3 regions of the Cupriavidus sp. USMAA2-4 genome follow, and region 2 is predicted to be linked to each of the others. Evidence: predicted binding sites of a transcription regulator. Region 2 holds the regulator's gene; each other region holds the start of a gene.
What was found. Region 2 encodes FNR, which switches genes on or off when oxygen is low (the NO sensors DNR and NnrR bind a similar motif). Its sites were predicted from a motif close to TTGATNNNNATCAA; they were not measured.
Positions count from the first base shown of each region.

Region 1: adhP (alcohol dehydrogenase AdhP) is a predicted target of FNR. The motif match lies at 2,279-2,292, and genes of this name have one in related genera.
Region 3: BKK79_RS24745 (universal stress protein) is a predicted target of FNR. The motif match lies at 2,098-2,111, and genes of this name have one in related genera.

Region 1 covers NZ_CP017749.1:441,858-446,131, reverse strand. The annotation lists gene BKK79_RS22095 (alpha/beta hydrolase) at 1-55, opposite strand, end outside; gene BKK79_RS22090 (hypothetical protein) at 569-811, shown strand; gene BKK79_RS41975 (hypothetical protein) at 846-968, opposite strand; gene adhP (alcohol dehydrogenase AdhP) at 1,152-2,174, opposite strand; gene BKK79_RS22080 (YnfA family protein) at 2,359-2,676, opposite strand; gene BKK79_RS22075 (5'-nucleotidase) at 2,673-3,704, opposite strand; gene BKK79_RS22070 (hypothetical protein) at 3,963-4,274, shown strand, end outside.
Region 2 covers NZ_CP017748.1:4,152,497-4,156,770, reverse strand. The annotation lists gene scpB (SMC-Scp complex subunit ScpB) at 1-361, opposite strand, end outside; gene BKK79_RS40415 (hypothetical protein) at 567-947, opposite strand; gene BKK79_RS18505 (sulfite exporter TauE/SafE family protein) at 974-1,732, opposite strand; gene fnr (fumarate/nitrate reduction transcriptional regulator Fnr) at 1,813-2,538, shown strand; gene BKK79_RS18495 (hypothetical protein) at 2,614-2,859, opposite strand; gene BKK79_RS18490 (hypothetical protein) at 2,856-3,074, opposite strand; gene ccoG (cytochrome c oxidase accessory protein CcoG) at 3,197-4,274, opposite strand, start outside.
Region 3 covers NZ_CP017749.1:1,045,194-1,049,467, reverse strand. The annotation lists gene BKK79_RS24760 (PAS domain-containing sensor histidine kinase) at 1-636, shown strand, start outside; gene BKK79_RS24755 (response regulator) at 633-1,277, shown strand; gene BKK79_RS24750 (SagB/ThcOx family dehydrogenase) at 1,343-2,002, opposite strand; gene BKK79_RS24745 (universal stress protein) at 2,219-3,061, shown strand; gene BKK79_RS24740 (CBS domain-containing protein) at 3,176-3,652, opposite strand; gene BKK79_RS24735 (universal stress protein) at 3,937-4,274, opposite strand, start outside.

The DNA.
Region 1 (4,274 bases), on a different replicon from region 2:
TCGCCTTGAGGGCGGTGCGCGCGAGCACGGGCAAGGGGCGGAGAGGGGCCGTCATGGCGGATGGTGATGCTGGCAGGTGGGAGCGGGGGCAGGGGCAGTGGACTAGTGTAGGCGCTGCGTGCGCGCTCGTGCCGCCCTTGCGGCAGCGGCTCCCTCTTGGAGCTTAGGTCAGGTCGCGCGGCAGCGCGGGTTGGACCGTGCGTCCGGCCACAGGTTCATGCCGTGCCGTTGCGCTGCAGCTGCCGTTACGGCTACCGCTACAGCAGGGGTTCCAACGGCAGCAGCGAGAGCCGCCAGACCAGCAGGCGCTGCCACGCCGTGGTGCCCGGCCCGCTTGTCGTCGTGCGCCTCGTCCTGCGGCAGGGCGGACGAGACGCTGCGCCCGTTCCGCGGCGGCGGGCGTGCTGCCCATCAAGGGGATCGGTAGAATGTGGGGCAACGGCGCCGGAGGGCGCCCGGTGCGGACAGGGGGCGCTTCCAGGCCTCCGGGCTCCGCCAGGGAAAGCGCATGCGCGCCGGCACGCCGCCGCAGCAAGGCGGCGAGCGGCCGCGCAAGGGAGTGATCGGGATGGAAGAGCAGAACGCAGCCCAGGCACGGGCAGAAGAAGCACAGGCGATGGAGCGCGTGGTCAGCGCGACGCGCCAGGTGCAGGTGGCATTCAACGCGCTGCAGTCGCAGTTCCCGCCGGACGGCAGCGGCAAGCCGTCCAAGCTGGCCCTGCAGACCTTCGACGCGGCCCTGCAGGCACTGGAGGACGCGCAGCAGGCGTTCGACGAGATCCTGAACGACCTGCTCGACGGCAACCGCTGAGCCGGCGTCCGGCGCCGCGTTTGCGGCCGGCGCTTCAGCCCAGCAGATAGCGCGCCAGGTTGGCGGCGGCCAGCGTCGCCACCAGCGTCACGGTCGCGAACAGCAGCGTGCGGTTGTTGCGCGCGTGGCGGGTATCGGGATCCTGGATGTCTGACATGGCGGCTTCTCCACAAGCATGGCTCGGCAGCGCACCGGCCGCCGGGCAGTTCCGTCCGGCGCCGGGTGCATGGTGGAATTTTGTGGCAGGGCCAGGGCGGGCCGCGGTAAACGATTGTGACGGCGGCGGCGTCAGCGCGGCCGTCCGCCGCCCCCCGCCCCCCGCCCCCCGCCCTGAACGGGCCTACATCTTCATCACCACCCGTCCTTCGATCTGCCCGGCGCGCATGCGCTGGAAGATGTCGTTGATCTGCTCCAGCGGCGCCGTGGACACGGTGGCCTTGACGGCGCCGTGCGCGGCGAAATCCAGTGCTTCCTGCAGGTCGCTGCGCGTGCCCACGATGGAGCCGCGGATGGTGATGCCCTTGAGCACCACATCGAAGATCGGCGTGGCAAAGTCGCCCGGCGGCAGGCCGTTGAGCGCGATGGTGCCGCCGCGCCGGACCATGCCGATGGCCTGCGAGAAGGCCTGCGGCGACACCGCGGTCACCAGCGCGCCGTGCGCGCCGCCGATGGCCTTCTGCAGGAAGGCTGCGGGATCCGCGTGGCGCGCATTGACCGTGACCTCGGCGCCCAGTTTCTCGGCCAGCCGGAGCTTGTCGTCGTCGATGTCGACGGCCGCCACGCGCAGGCCCATGGCGCGAGCATACTGCACCGCCACGTGGCCGAGGCCGCCGATGCCGGAGATGGCCACCCACTGGCCCGGGCGCGTGTCGGTGACCTTGAGTCCCTTGTAGACCGTCACGCCCGCGCACAGGATGGGGGCGATCTCGACGAAGTCCACGCTGTCGGGCAGCAGGCCCACGTAGTCAGGGTCGGCCACCACGTATTCGCCGTAGCCGCCGTTGACCGAATAACCGGTATTGAGCTGCTTCTCGCACAGCGTCTCCCAGCCTTGCAGGCAGTGCTCGCAGTAGCCGCAGGCGCTGTACAGCCATGGCACGCCGACGCGGTCGCCTTCCTTGACGCGTGTGACGCCGGCGCCTACCGCGGAGACGTAGCCGACGCCTTCGTGGCCCGGTATGAACGGTAGCGTGGGCTTGACCGGCCAGTCGCCTTCGGCGGCGTGCAGGTCGGTGTGGCAGACGCCGGACGCTTCGATCTTCACCTGGACCTGGCCGCGCGCCGGCTCCGGTACGGGCACCTCGTCAATCTCGAGCGGCGCACCGAACTTGCGCACCACGGCGGCTTTCATTGTCGCTGGCATGTCGACTCCTCGTAGCATGAACGGGAACAGGCCGGGGCGCGGCGGCGCGGGCCGCCGGCGCCACCGGGGACCTGCCGATGATGTCATGCCACGTGCGGGTGGACTTGCGCTGGATCAAAGAGGCGGGACGGGCGGCTGGAATGCCGGCCCCCGGGGGTGGCCGGGGGCCGGGCGCGGTGCCGGCTCAGCGCGGCTGGAAGGCGATGATGGCCATGCCGCCGACCGCCACCGCCGCGCCGGCCAGGTCCCAGGGGCTCGGCCGCACCCCGTCCACCAGCCACAGCCAGAGGATGGCGGTGGCGATATAGATGCCGCCGTAGGCCGCGTAGACCCGGCCCGAGGCGGCCGGGTGCAGCGTCAGCAGCCAGGCGAAGGCGGCCAGCGCCAGCGCGCCGGGCAGCAGCAGCCAGGCACTGGCGCCCTGGCGCAGCCACAGCCAGGGCAGGTAGCAGCCGACGATCTCGGCGCAGGCGGTCAGCAGGTAGAGCAGGACCGTCTTCATGCGGCCGGCTCTGCGCCGTCGGTGCACCGGGAGGCATCGCCCGCCGCTGCCGCTGTCGTTTCCGTTGCCGCATCGCCGTGGACGTTGTCCGGCGCCGCCGCGCGCCGCGCGCGCTTGCGCGGCGGCAGCAGCTCGCCCCCCTTGTAGGGCACGCGCCCGGCCGGCACCACCGCGGCGGCGGCGCTCACGTGGCCGTCCTGGTCGTCGAAGAACATGTGTGCGCCGAAGGCGGCCAGCACGCGGTCCTTGGGCAGCCCGCCGAGGAAGTAAGCTTCGTCGATGCTGACGTTCCAGGCGCGCAGCGTGTGTACCACGCGCGTGTGCGCCGGGCTGTTGCGCGCCGTGACGATGGCGATGCGCACCGGGCCGTGCCCGGGCGGGAACTGCTGCTGGATCTCGGCCAGGCGCAGCAGCAGCTTGGCGAAGGGGCCCTCGGCCATGGCCTTGTGGCGGTGGCGCTGTTCGTGCCGCACGAAGGCGTCCAGTCCCTTCTCCTTGTAGATGCGCTCGGACTCGGGCGAGAACAGCACGGCATCGCCGTCGAAGGCGATGCGGATCTGCTCGTCGCGCGCACGGAAGCCGTCGGGCGCGGCGTAGAGCTGCGCCGCGGCGACGCCGCCGTCGATGGCGGCCTGCACGTCCTCGGCATCGCGCGAGAGGAACAGATCGACCTTGAAGGCCTGCAGGTAGGGCGCGATCGGGGCGCCGCCGGTGAAGGCCGCGCGCGTGATATCCAGCTTGTGCGCGGCGATGGCGTTGAAGGCGCGCAGGCCGGTGTCCGGCGAATTGCGCGAGATCACCACCACTTCCACCAGGCGGCGGCCGGGGATCAGGGCGTTGAGCTGCAGCAGCGCCCGCACCAGCGGGAAGGCGGTGCCGGGCGAGAGCGCCTCGTCTTCGTGCCGGCGCTGGAACTCGGCGTAGGCCGCCACGCCCTCGCTCTGGTAGATGGCATTGGCCTGTTCGAGGTCGAACAGGGCGCGCGAGGAGATGCCGATGACGAGCTTGTCGGTGAGATCGTAGGCCATGGGGACGCAGTATAGGGGCAAGCCAGGGGCCGGCGCGGCATCGGCATGGGGCGCCGCAATCCTTTCCCGCCGCCGGGCCGGCGTCCGGGCGTATTGCATTTTCTTACATTAAGGCGCTTTCGTCACTTGGTGGCCTCGCGTATGCTGGCGCCGATTCCAGCCGTGCACGCCTTGCGCCGGCGCTGTCCGGCCTCGCGCGAGTGCGCGGGGCAGCGGCGGGAGGCAGCGGCGCGGCCATTGCCGATCCTACCGTCCCGCATGCACAGCCTCCGCCGCCTTCCCCGTTTCCTCTGCCTGCTCCGCCTCGTTTCCCCTGTCGCCATCCTGCGCGGCGCGGCCGCGCGCAGCGCGCTGCCGTTGCTGCTGGCCGCCGCCGCCCTGGCCGGCACGGGTTGCAGCTCGCTGCTCAACGAGGGCACGGCGGCCGGGGCCGGCGTGGCCGGCGCCGCGATCGCGGGCGCGGTAACCGACAATGCCGCGGTGGCGACCGGCATCGGCCTCGGCGTGCAGGCCGGCGCCAAGGCGGCGCTGCAGTACAGCCAGCGCCAGGTGCACGCCGCCGCGCAAGAC
Region 2 (4,274 bases):
CCTCCGTGCTGACGGTCACCCCGCGGATCTCTTCGATGTCGCCGCGGGTTACCGGCTGCCGGTACGCGATGATCGCCAGCGTCTCCATCACCGCGCGCGAGTATTTCGGCGGCTTCTCCGGATTCAGGCGATCGAGGTATTCGCGCATGCCGGGCCGGCTCTGGAAACGCCAGCCACTGGCCAGCGCCACCAGTTCCACGCCCCGATCACGCCAATCCAGACGTAACTCGTCCAGCAGCACGCGGATGGTGTCGGCAGCCACCTCATCGGCGAACAACCGTCGCAGTTCCGCCACGCGCAAGGGCTCCTGCGCGCAGATCAACGCAGTCTCGAGGACGATTTTCGCCTCTTGGGTATTCATATACGGATGTGTGCAGCCTGTCTTTGCACCTGCCCCCGGCGGACCGCCGGAGGATTCGGGGATTTCGGATCCAGCGAGGCCGAAGCGCCATCGCCATCTCATTGCGCGGCCGGCCGGCATGCCGTCCGCATGAAAGCCGCGCGCCCATCTTATTCTGCTTCGGGTTGCCGGGTCAGTCCGGCGGAGAATTGCCCTGCTGCCGGCCTCAGCGCCGGCCGAAAGGCCTCTTGCGTTGCACCGCCCTTCTGGAGCGGCGGATCGGCGCGAACGGGTCCAACCCCTTCCGCCGCAAGAACGATGCAGTCATCCGCACGGTGTTGCGCACCTCCCGTCGCGCAACGCCCAGCCGGTCTTTTGAACCGGAGATCTTGTCAACCGGCATGGCTTGCTGCGAGGTGGCTACGTCCGTCAGCAACATTCTGCCCGGACTGGCCTCAGGACGGCCGTTCGAGTTGCCCGGCCATGCGCGCGGCAGCGCCAGCGCGATAGATACTGCAATGCTGCCGATTGTAGGGCATTCCGGCCCGGCGCTGCAACCGCCGATCACCAGCGCGGCGCCTTCGGCACACCCGACAAAGTGCCTCACGCATCACCAAAACAGAAGAACCCCCTTCAGAACACCACACAGAAGCCGTGTGCGGCGAGCGTGTGCGGCAACATCGCCGCCCGCACAAGCCCGGCCGCACCAAACCCCATCACTGCCACGCCGGCACCGACGCGCACCCAGGGCCGGCGCGACCAGCCGCGCAACGCGCCGGACAGGCCGGACAACATCAGCAGGTTGGGCAAGGTCCCGAGACCGAATACCCCCATCAGCAAGGCCCCCGACAACGCGTTGCCGGCAAGCAACGATAGGGTGAGCGCACCGTAAACCATGCCGCACGGCACCAGCCCCCACGCCAGACCGATGCCGAAACGCCTGAGCAAGCGCGGGCGGACCTGAATCGGGGCGGACGGGGCACCGGCGCGCCGCCCGCGGAGGCGGCCTGCCAGGGCTCCGGCCCCACGCGCCACCAAGCGCTCCAGCGCGGCGAACTGCGGCGCGCGCCCGGCCAGCAGCCACAGGCCGGTGCCCAGCAGGACCATGCTGCCAGCGGCAAACAGGCCGCGCTGCAGCGGCAGGTATTGGGCTCGCCAGGCACCGGCGCCGACCGCGCCCAGCGCGGCACCGAGCAGCATGTAAGTCACCACCCGCCCCGCATGCATGGATAACTGTTCACGCAACCAGTCCCGCGGCCTGCGCAGCACGACGACCGGCGCTTCCGCCTGCGGCCGCTCGACCGCCAGTGCAATGCCGCCGCACATGGCTGCGCAGTGCACGCCACCCAGCAAGGCCAGCAGAAAAACACTGAAAAAGACCGCCGCAGTCAACTTTCGCTCCCCTTCGGATGCCTTCACACAGTAAAATGCAGAAATTGCGCCCTCGCAGCTCAACGACAATAGGCCCCGGCTTGCTCAATTCCATCCCCGTCACCGCGATGTCGCCCCGTTGCTCGTCCTGCTCGCTCGGACACCTGTGCGTGCCGGTCGGCATGAACCGCAACGACATCGAAAAGATCGACTCGCTGGTGAAGGAACGCGTGCGAGTCCACAAGGGCGAGACGCTCTACCGGCTCGGCGAACCCCTGAGCGCAGTCTACGCGGTGCGCTTCGGCACCCTGAAGACACACGTGACGATGGAAGACGGGCGCTCGCAGATCACCGGCTTCCACCTGCCGGGCGAAGTCGTCGGACTCGACGGCCTCGGCGAGATGCAGCACGCGTCGGATGCTACCGCACTGGAAGACACCGAGGTCTGCGTGATGCGCTTCAACGACCTGCAGACCCTGTCGACCACCGTGCCGTCGCTGCAGCAGCAGTTCCTGCGCATGATGAGCAAGGAGATCACGCAGGACCAGGTCATGCTGCTGACGCTCGGCTCCATGCGCGCCGAGGAGCGCCTGGCCGCCTTCCTGGTCAACCTGTCCGAGCGCCTGTCGGAACGCGGCTACTCGTCGACCGAGTTCGTGCTGCGCATGAGCCGGGAGGAAATCGGCAGTTATCTCGGCCTCAAGCTGGAAACCGTCAGCCGCCTGTTCTCGCGCTTCGCCGAGGCCGGGCTGATCCAGATCCGCCAGCGCCACGTCAAGCTGGTCGACGTACCCGGCATCAAGCAGATCTACGGCAAGAGCTGCTGACCAAGCCGAGGGCGCAGGCATCCGGCGCCTTCGACAGGCCCCGTTCTGCCCAGCCCTTCGGCCTGCGCGCATCCCCTACTCCAGTTCGTCGGTATCGCCGAGGCGCACCGGCATCGTATAAAAGGTCAGGGCGCTCGACAGCGAGCACAGCAGCCAGGCCAGCAGGAAGCCGATGGTGTAGACCGCCTCGCGCGAGGCCTCGACCGGCCGCCCGAACAGCCTGAGATCGCTTGGATCCACCAGCGAGAACACCGCGGCGGTTGCCACACCGGCGACCAGGAAGGCCGGCCACAGGACCCACATCAGCCAGCGCAGTCTCATGGCCGCTCCGTGGCTGTCGCGCCGGACACTGCCCGCGCCGCGCCCTGCCGCTCGACCACCAGCCCGTGCCGGCTGACGCCCTCCTCGATCGGCTTGTCGGGATGCGTCATCGCCAGCCAGATGGTCACGCCGCAGGCGGCCATCGCCGCCAGCGGCCCGCTCATCAGCAGCCAGGGCCAGGGTTCCTTCCACCACGGCCGCACGGCCTGCTGCATCGTGCCGGCGTCCGTCAATGATTGTCGGGCGGGTCCTTGCATGGCTTCGCTCCTTGCTGTTACGCACGGCGGCATCGTGGCCGCCCCGCTTGTCTGCCCTGCGGCAATCCCCTCCGCACGCCCTACAGGTCGCGCGGCACGATGAAACTGGTCGATTGGTTCACCTCGACGACATGCCCCTCCTCCTGGCCGCCCTGCACCGTCACGCGGATCTTGTGCGTGCCCTGCCGCGCCTGCTCGAGCGGCACGCGCACGCGGATGGCCAGCAGGCGGTTCGAGGTCGGTGCGAGTTCGCCGGTCGCCCCGTCGGACTCCACGCGCAGCTTGCCGAGTTCCGCACTGTCGGCGCGGATGGTGAACTGCATCGGCGCCTCGCTAGTATTGATCAGCTGCAGGCGGTAGACGTTCTCCACCCAGCGCCCCTCGACTTCGCGCCCGAGGCTGCCGCGGTCGCGGATGATATCCACCTTCAGCGGCGTGCGCAGTGACAGCGAGATGGCGAAGCCCGCCAGCAGTGCCAGCCAGATCGCCGAATAGATCATCACGCGCGGACGCAGCAGGCGCTTGCGCGTCGCCTGGGCCGACCAGCCCTTGCGCATCGCGTTCTCCGACGTGTAGCGGATCAGCCCGCGCGGGTAGTCCATCTTGTCCATCACCTGGTTGCAGGCATCGATGCAGGCGCCGCAGCCGATGCACTCGTACTGCAAGCCGTCGCGGATGTCGATGCCGGTCGGGCAGACCTGCACGCAGATGCTGCAATTGACGCAGTCGCCAAGCCCAGCGGCGCGGTGGTCGGCCTTGCGCGAGCGGCTGCCGCGCGGGTCGCCGCGGCCGCTGTCGTAGGTGACGACAAAGGTGTCGCGGTCCACCATCACGCTCTGGAAGCGCGCGTAGGGACACATGTACTTGCACACCTGCTCACGCATGAAGCCCGCGTTGCCCCACGTGGCGAAGGCGTAGAACAGCATCCAGAAGGCCTGCCAGGGCCCGAGCGCGAACGCAGCCACCTGCCCGCCCAGCTCGCGGATCGGCGCGAAATAGCCGATAAAGGTGAAACCGGTCCACAGCGCCACCACGATCCACAGCAGATGCTTGGTCGCCTTGATGCGCAGCTTGCGCAGCGACCACGGATCGCCGTCGAGGCGGATGCGGGCGAAACGATCGCCTTCGACATGCCGCTCGATCCACATGAAGATCTCG
Region 3 (4,274 bases), on a different replicon from region 2:
AAGCGGCGCATCGCGCGTGAACTGCACGACGATCTCGGGCAGCGGCTGAGCGCACTCAAGATGGATCTCGCCATGCTCGACGAGGACCTGCGCCAGACCGCCGCCGCCGATGCCGCGCGCGCGCAGATCGCCGCCATGCAGGCGGTCATCGACGAGACCGTCGGCTCGGTGCGGCGCATCGCCGCCGACCTGCGGCCGGCGCTGCTCGACGAGCTGGGACTGGTGCCCGCCATCGAGTGGCTGGCCAAGGACTTCTCCACGCGCTATGGCATCCGCATCGAGCCGCACGCGCTCGGCGACGAGATCGAGGTGCCCGAGCGCACCGGCACCGCCGTCTACCGCATCGTGCAGGAGGCGCTCAACAATGTCGCGCGCCATGCCCACGCGACGGCCGTCGAGATCGCGCTGGTACGTGCCGGCGACTGGTACCAGCTGACCGTGCGCGACAATGGCTGCGGCTGGGACGGCAAGATGCCGGAGCGCGGCAGGCGGGTGTCGTTCGGCCTGCTCGGCATCCGCGAGCGCGCCAGGCTGATCGGCGGCAGCGTGGCCATCGCGCACACGCCGGGCGCAGGCTTCGGCCTGACCGTGCGCTTCCCGGCGGTGGCGGGCTGCGGCGAGGAGGAGCACGCATGATCCGGGTGATGATCGCCGACGACCACGCCGTGGTGCGCGACGGCCTGCGCCATATCCTGGAACGCGCTGGCGGCTTCGAGATCGTGGCCGAGGCGGCGGACGGTGCCGAGGTGCCGCGCCTGGCCAGGGAAAGCGAGCCCGAACTGCTGCTGCTCGACCTGTCGATGCCCGGGCGCAGCGGGCTCGAACTGATCCGGCAGCTGCGCGCCGAGCGTCCCGCGCTGCGCATCCTGGTGCTGACCATGCATGCCGAGGAACAGTACGTGATGCGCGCCTTCCGTGCCGGGGCCGCCGGCTACCTGACCAAGGAGAGCGCGGCGATGGAACTGGTCAATGCCATCGCCAAGGTCGCGGCGGGCGGCACCTATATGAGCCAGGCGATCGCCGAGAAGCTCGCCACCGGCCTGCAGGAAGGGCTGGAAGCTCCGCACCTGCGCCTGTCGGACCGCGAAATGGAGGTCTACCGCCGCCTGGTCGCAGGCGAGGCGCTGGTGGACATCGCCGCCGCGCTGTGCGTGAGCGCCAAGACCGTCAGCACCTACAAGATGCGCATCATGGAGAAGCTCGAACTGGCCAACGACGCGGCCCTGGTGCGCTACGCGATCCGCCACCGCCTGTTCGACGAGGCCGACGATCTGTGAGGCCGCCGCGGTGCGCTGCGGCCGGGCGCTTCTTCTTTTCTCCCCCTCTCCTTTCCTTTCCTCTTCTACTGCACGCCGTTGCCCGTGGTGTAGCCCACCGTCTGCGCCAGCAGCGGCACCTCGTCCTCGTTCAGCGACAGCGCCTCTGCCAGCAGGCGCTGGTTCAGCCAGCCGCGCACCACGGTACCCAGCCCGCACGAGGCGCAGTACAGGTAGACGTTCTGCGCGATGGCGCCCGCCGCGATCGCCGGGAACACTTCCTGCCCCGACTTCGGCAGTCCCTGCAGGCGTGCGCGCCGGACCACATAGATCAGGTCGAGCGGCGCGGTGGCGACGAAGTCCTGGTAGCCGGTCAGGTTGCGCGCATCGACCGCGCGCTTGAGCACCAGGGTATGGTGCAGCGGTTCGTAGCGGTAGACGCCGGTCGGCAGTGCCACATAGATGTCGATCTCGTTCAGGCCGTGCGCCGACGGCGCGGTGCGCCCGCCGGTATCGCTGCGGTTGACGCCGCCGGCGGCCCACAACAGTTCGCCCAGCCGCGCCAGCGGCAGCTCGCGTGCGGCGAACTCGCGCGTGCTCTTGCGTTCCCATAGCGCGCCCATCAAGGGCAGGCCGGAAGCCATGTCGGGCGCCGGCAGCGCGATGGTGCGCTCGGATTTGCCGCGCACCGCCTTCGGCTCCTTGCCGGCGAGCGGTTGATACGTGAGCGACTTGACCTCTTCCATGCTTGTCTCCTGGACCCGTGGCGGCAGCGGTGCGCCAGGCAGGCCTGCCGCGTGCCGCTCCGTTGTCCAACTTAGGCCATCCCTGCCGGCGGGGCTTGATGGGCGTCAAAGGACAGGTGGCGCGCCATCTTGCGCTGGGTCAAGCCGCGGCCGCGGGGGCACGCTACAGTCAATGCAGCCGGCGCTGCGGCGCCCTGTCTTCACAGGAGCCTGAACATGCCTTACTCGACCATCATGGTGCTGCTCGACAACAGCCGCAGGGCCTATCACCGCCTGGAGATCGCCACCCGGCTGGCGGCCGCGCAGCGGGCCAGGCTGCTCGGCCTGCCGCTGATACCGCAGCCGGACCCGGGCCTGGCCCTGCTGCGCCAGCAGGATCGCGGCTTCATGGATGCCCTGCAGGCGCGCCACGAGGCGGCCATCAGCCAGATGCGCCATGCTTTCGAGGGCGCCGCGGACGAGGCGCCGGTGGCGGTCGAGTGGCGCGCGGTGGCTGGCGCTCCGGCCGACGTGGTGCGGCGCGAAGCCTGCCTGGCCGACCTCGTCGTGGCCGGGCAGAGCGATCCCGGCGACGACGAAGCCTGGATCGGCGAGCGCTTCGTCGAGTCGTTGCTGCTGGGCTGCGGCCGCCCGGTGCTGGTGGTGCCCTATGCGGGCCGCTTCGCCAGCGTCGGCGCCACGGTGATGGTGGCGTGGAGCGGCACCCGCGAAGCCACGCGCGCGCTGCACGATGCGCTGCCGCTGCTGCGCCTGGCGCGGACCGTGCATGTCGTCTGCGCGCCGCACGATGGCGGCGCCGCGCGCGAGCGCGAGGCGCCCGGCGAGCACGCCGTGGCCAGCCTGCGCTACCACGGCATCGACGCCACGCTGCATACGCTGCCCGGTGTCGCGGGCGATGCGGCGCTCGGCGAACTGCTGCTGTCGCGCGCCGCGGACCTGGGCGTTGACCTGCTGGTAATGGGGGCCTACGGCCACGCGCGCATGCGCGAGGTGGTGCTGGGCGGTGTCACCCAGACCCTGCTGGGCGCGATGACGGTACCGGTGTTCTTCTCGCACTGAGACCGGGATGCCCGCGCGGGGGCGCAAGGCGCCGCCCGCCGCCGGCAGGTGGTGGCAGGCGGTGGCAGGTGGCGGCCACGAACGAACGCGCTACAGCTACAGGTACAGAACGCGCTACAAGCGGAACGCGGGCGTCGCCGCCATCTCGCCGGGCAGGCCGTTCTCGCTGCGCTCGCGCCGCAGCACGTTGGACACCATGTCCACCTCGGCGCTCAGCGAGCGCACCGCATCGTCCAGCGTCAACAGTCCGATCACGGCGGATTCGCCATCGCGCACGGCCAGCCGGCGCACGCCGTGCGCCAGCATGCTGCGCAGGGCGTCGCTGACGGCGGCGTGGCGTTCGGTGGTGATCACCCCGGGCGTCATCACGCAGGTGACAAGGGCTTCTCCGCAGGCGGGCAGGTCGGCCAGGCCATGCACCACCATGTCGCGGTCCGTGACCACGCCCAGGATGCGCTGGTAGGGCCCGTCCTGCTCGGTGACGAACAGCAGCTTGGCGCGGCGGTCGCGCATCAGCTGCGCCGCTTCGCGCAAGGTACAGGTCGCGGAAACGTGGTGCAGCGCGTGGGAGCACACTTCGTCGACTCTCATGGGTGGCTCCTGTTATCGGTGCGGGGTCCGGATTCACTATATGGTGGCCGTGCCGCGCCACCTTGATCGAACGCAAGGGCGGTGTCGGCGCACTCACGGCGACCGGCGCCAAGCGCCGCGGACGGGTCGGCATGCTCCCGTCCCAGCCCGCCTTCGCCGCGCTGACCGCATGCCGGCTCGGCATCGGCCTGTGCGCGCTGTGCGGATCAGGGCGGCGCGGCCGAAGATTCCGGCGACGCCGCCGCCGGCGCCGGTCAATGCGCATCAATGCGCATCAATGCGAATCAATGCGCCATCAGCACCGGCACCGTCATGCTGGACAGCAGCGCCTGGGTGACACCGCCCAGCACCAGCTCGCGCATGCGCCCACGTCCGTAGGCGCCCATCACGATGAGATCGGCACCGAAGTCGGCGGCACGCGACAGCAGCAGTTCGCCGACGCCGGCATCGGCCAGCGGCGGCGAACGCTCCAGTGCGGCCTGCACGCCGTGCAGCGCCAGCGCGCGGCAGGCGTGTGCCGGCGGTGTCGCGCTGGCACGCAGGTCGCCCGCGCACAGCAGCAGGGCCTGCGCGCCGGACAGCAGCGGGATGGCGTCATGCAGGGCACGTGCCGCTTCGCGGC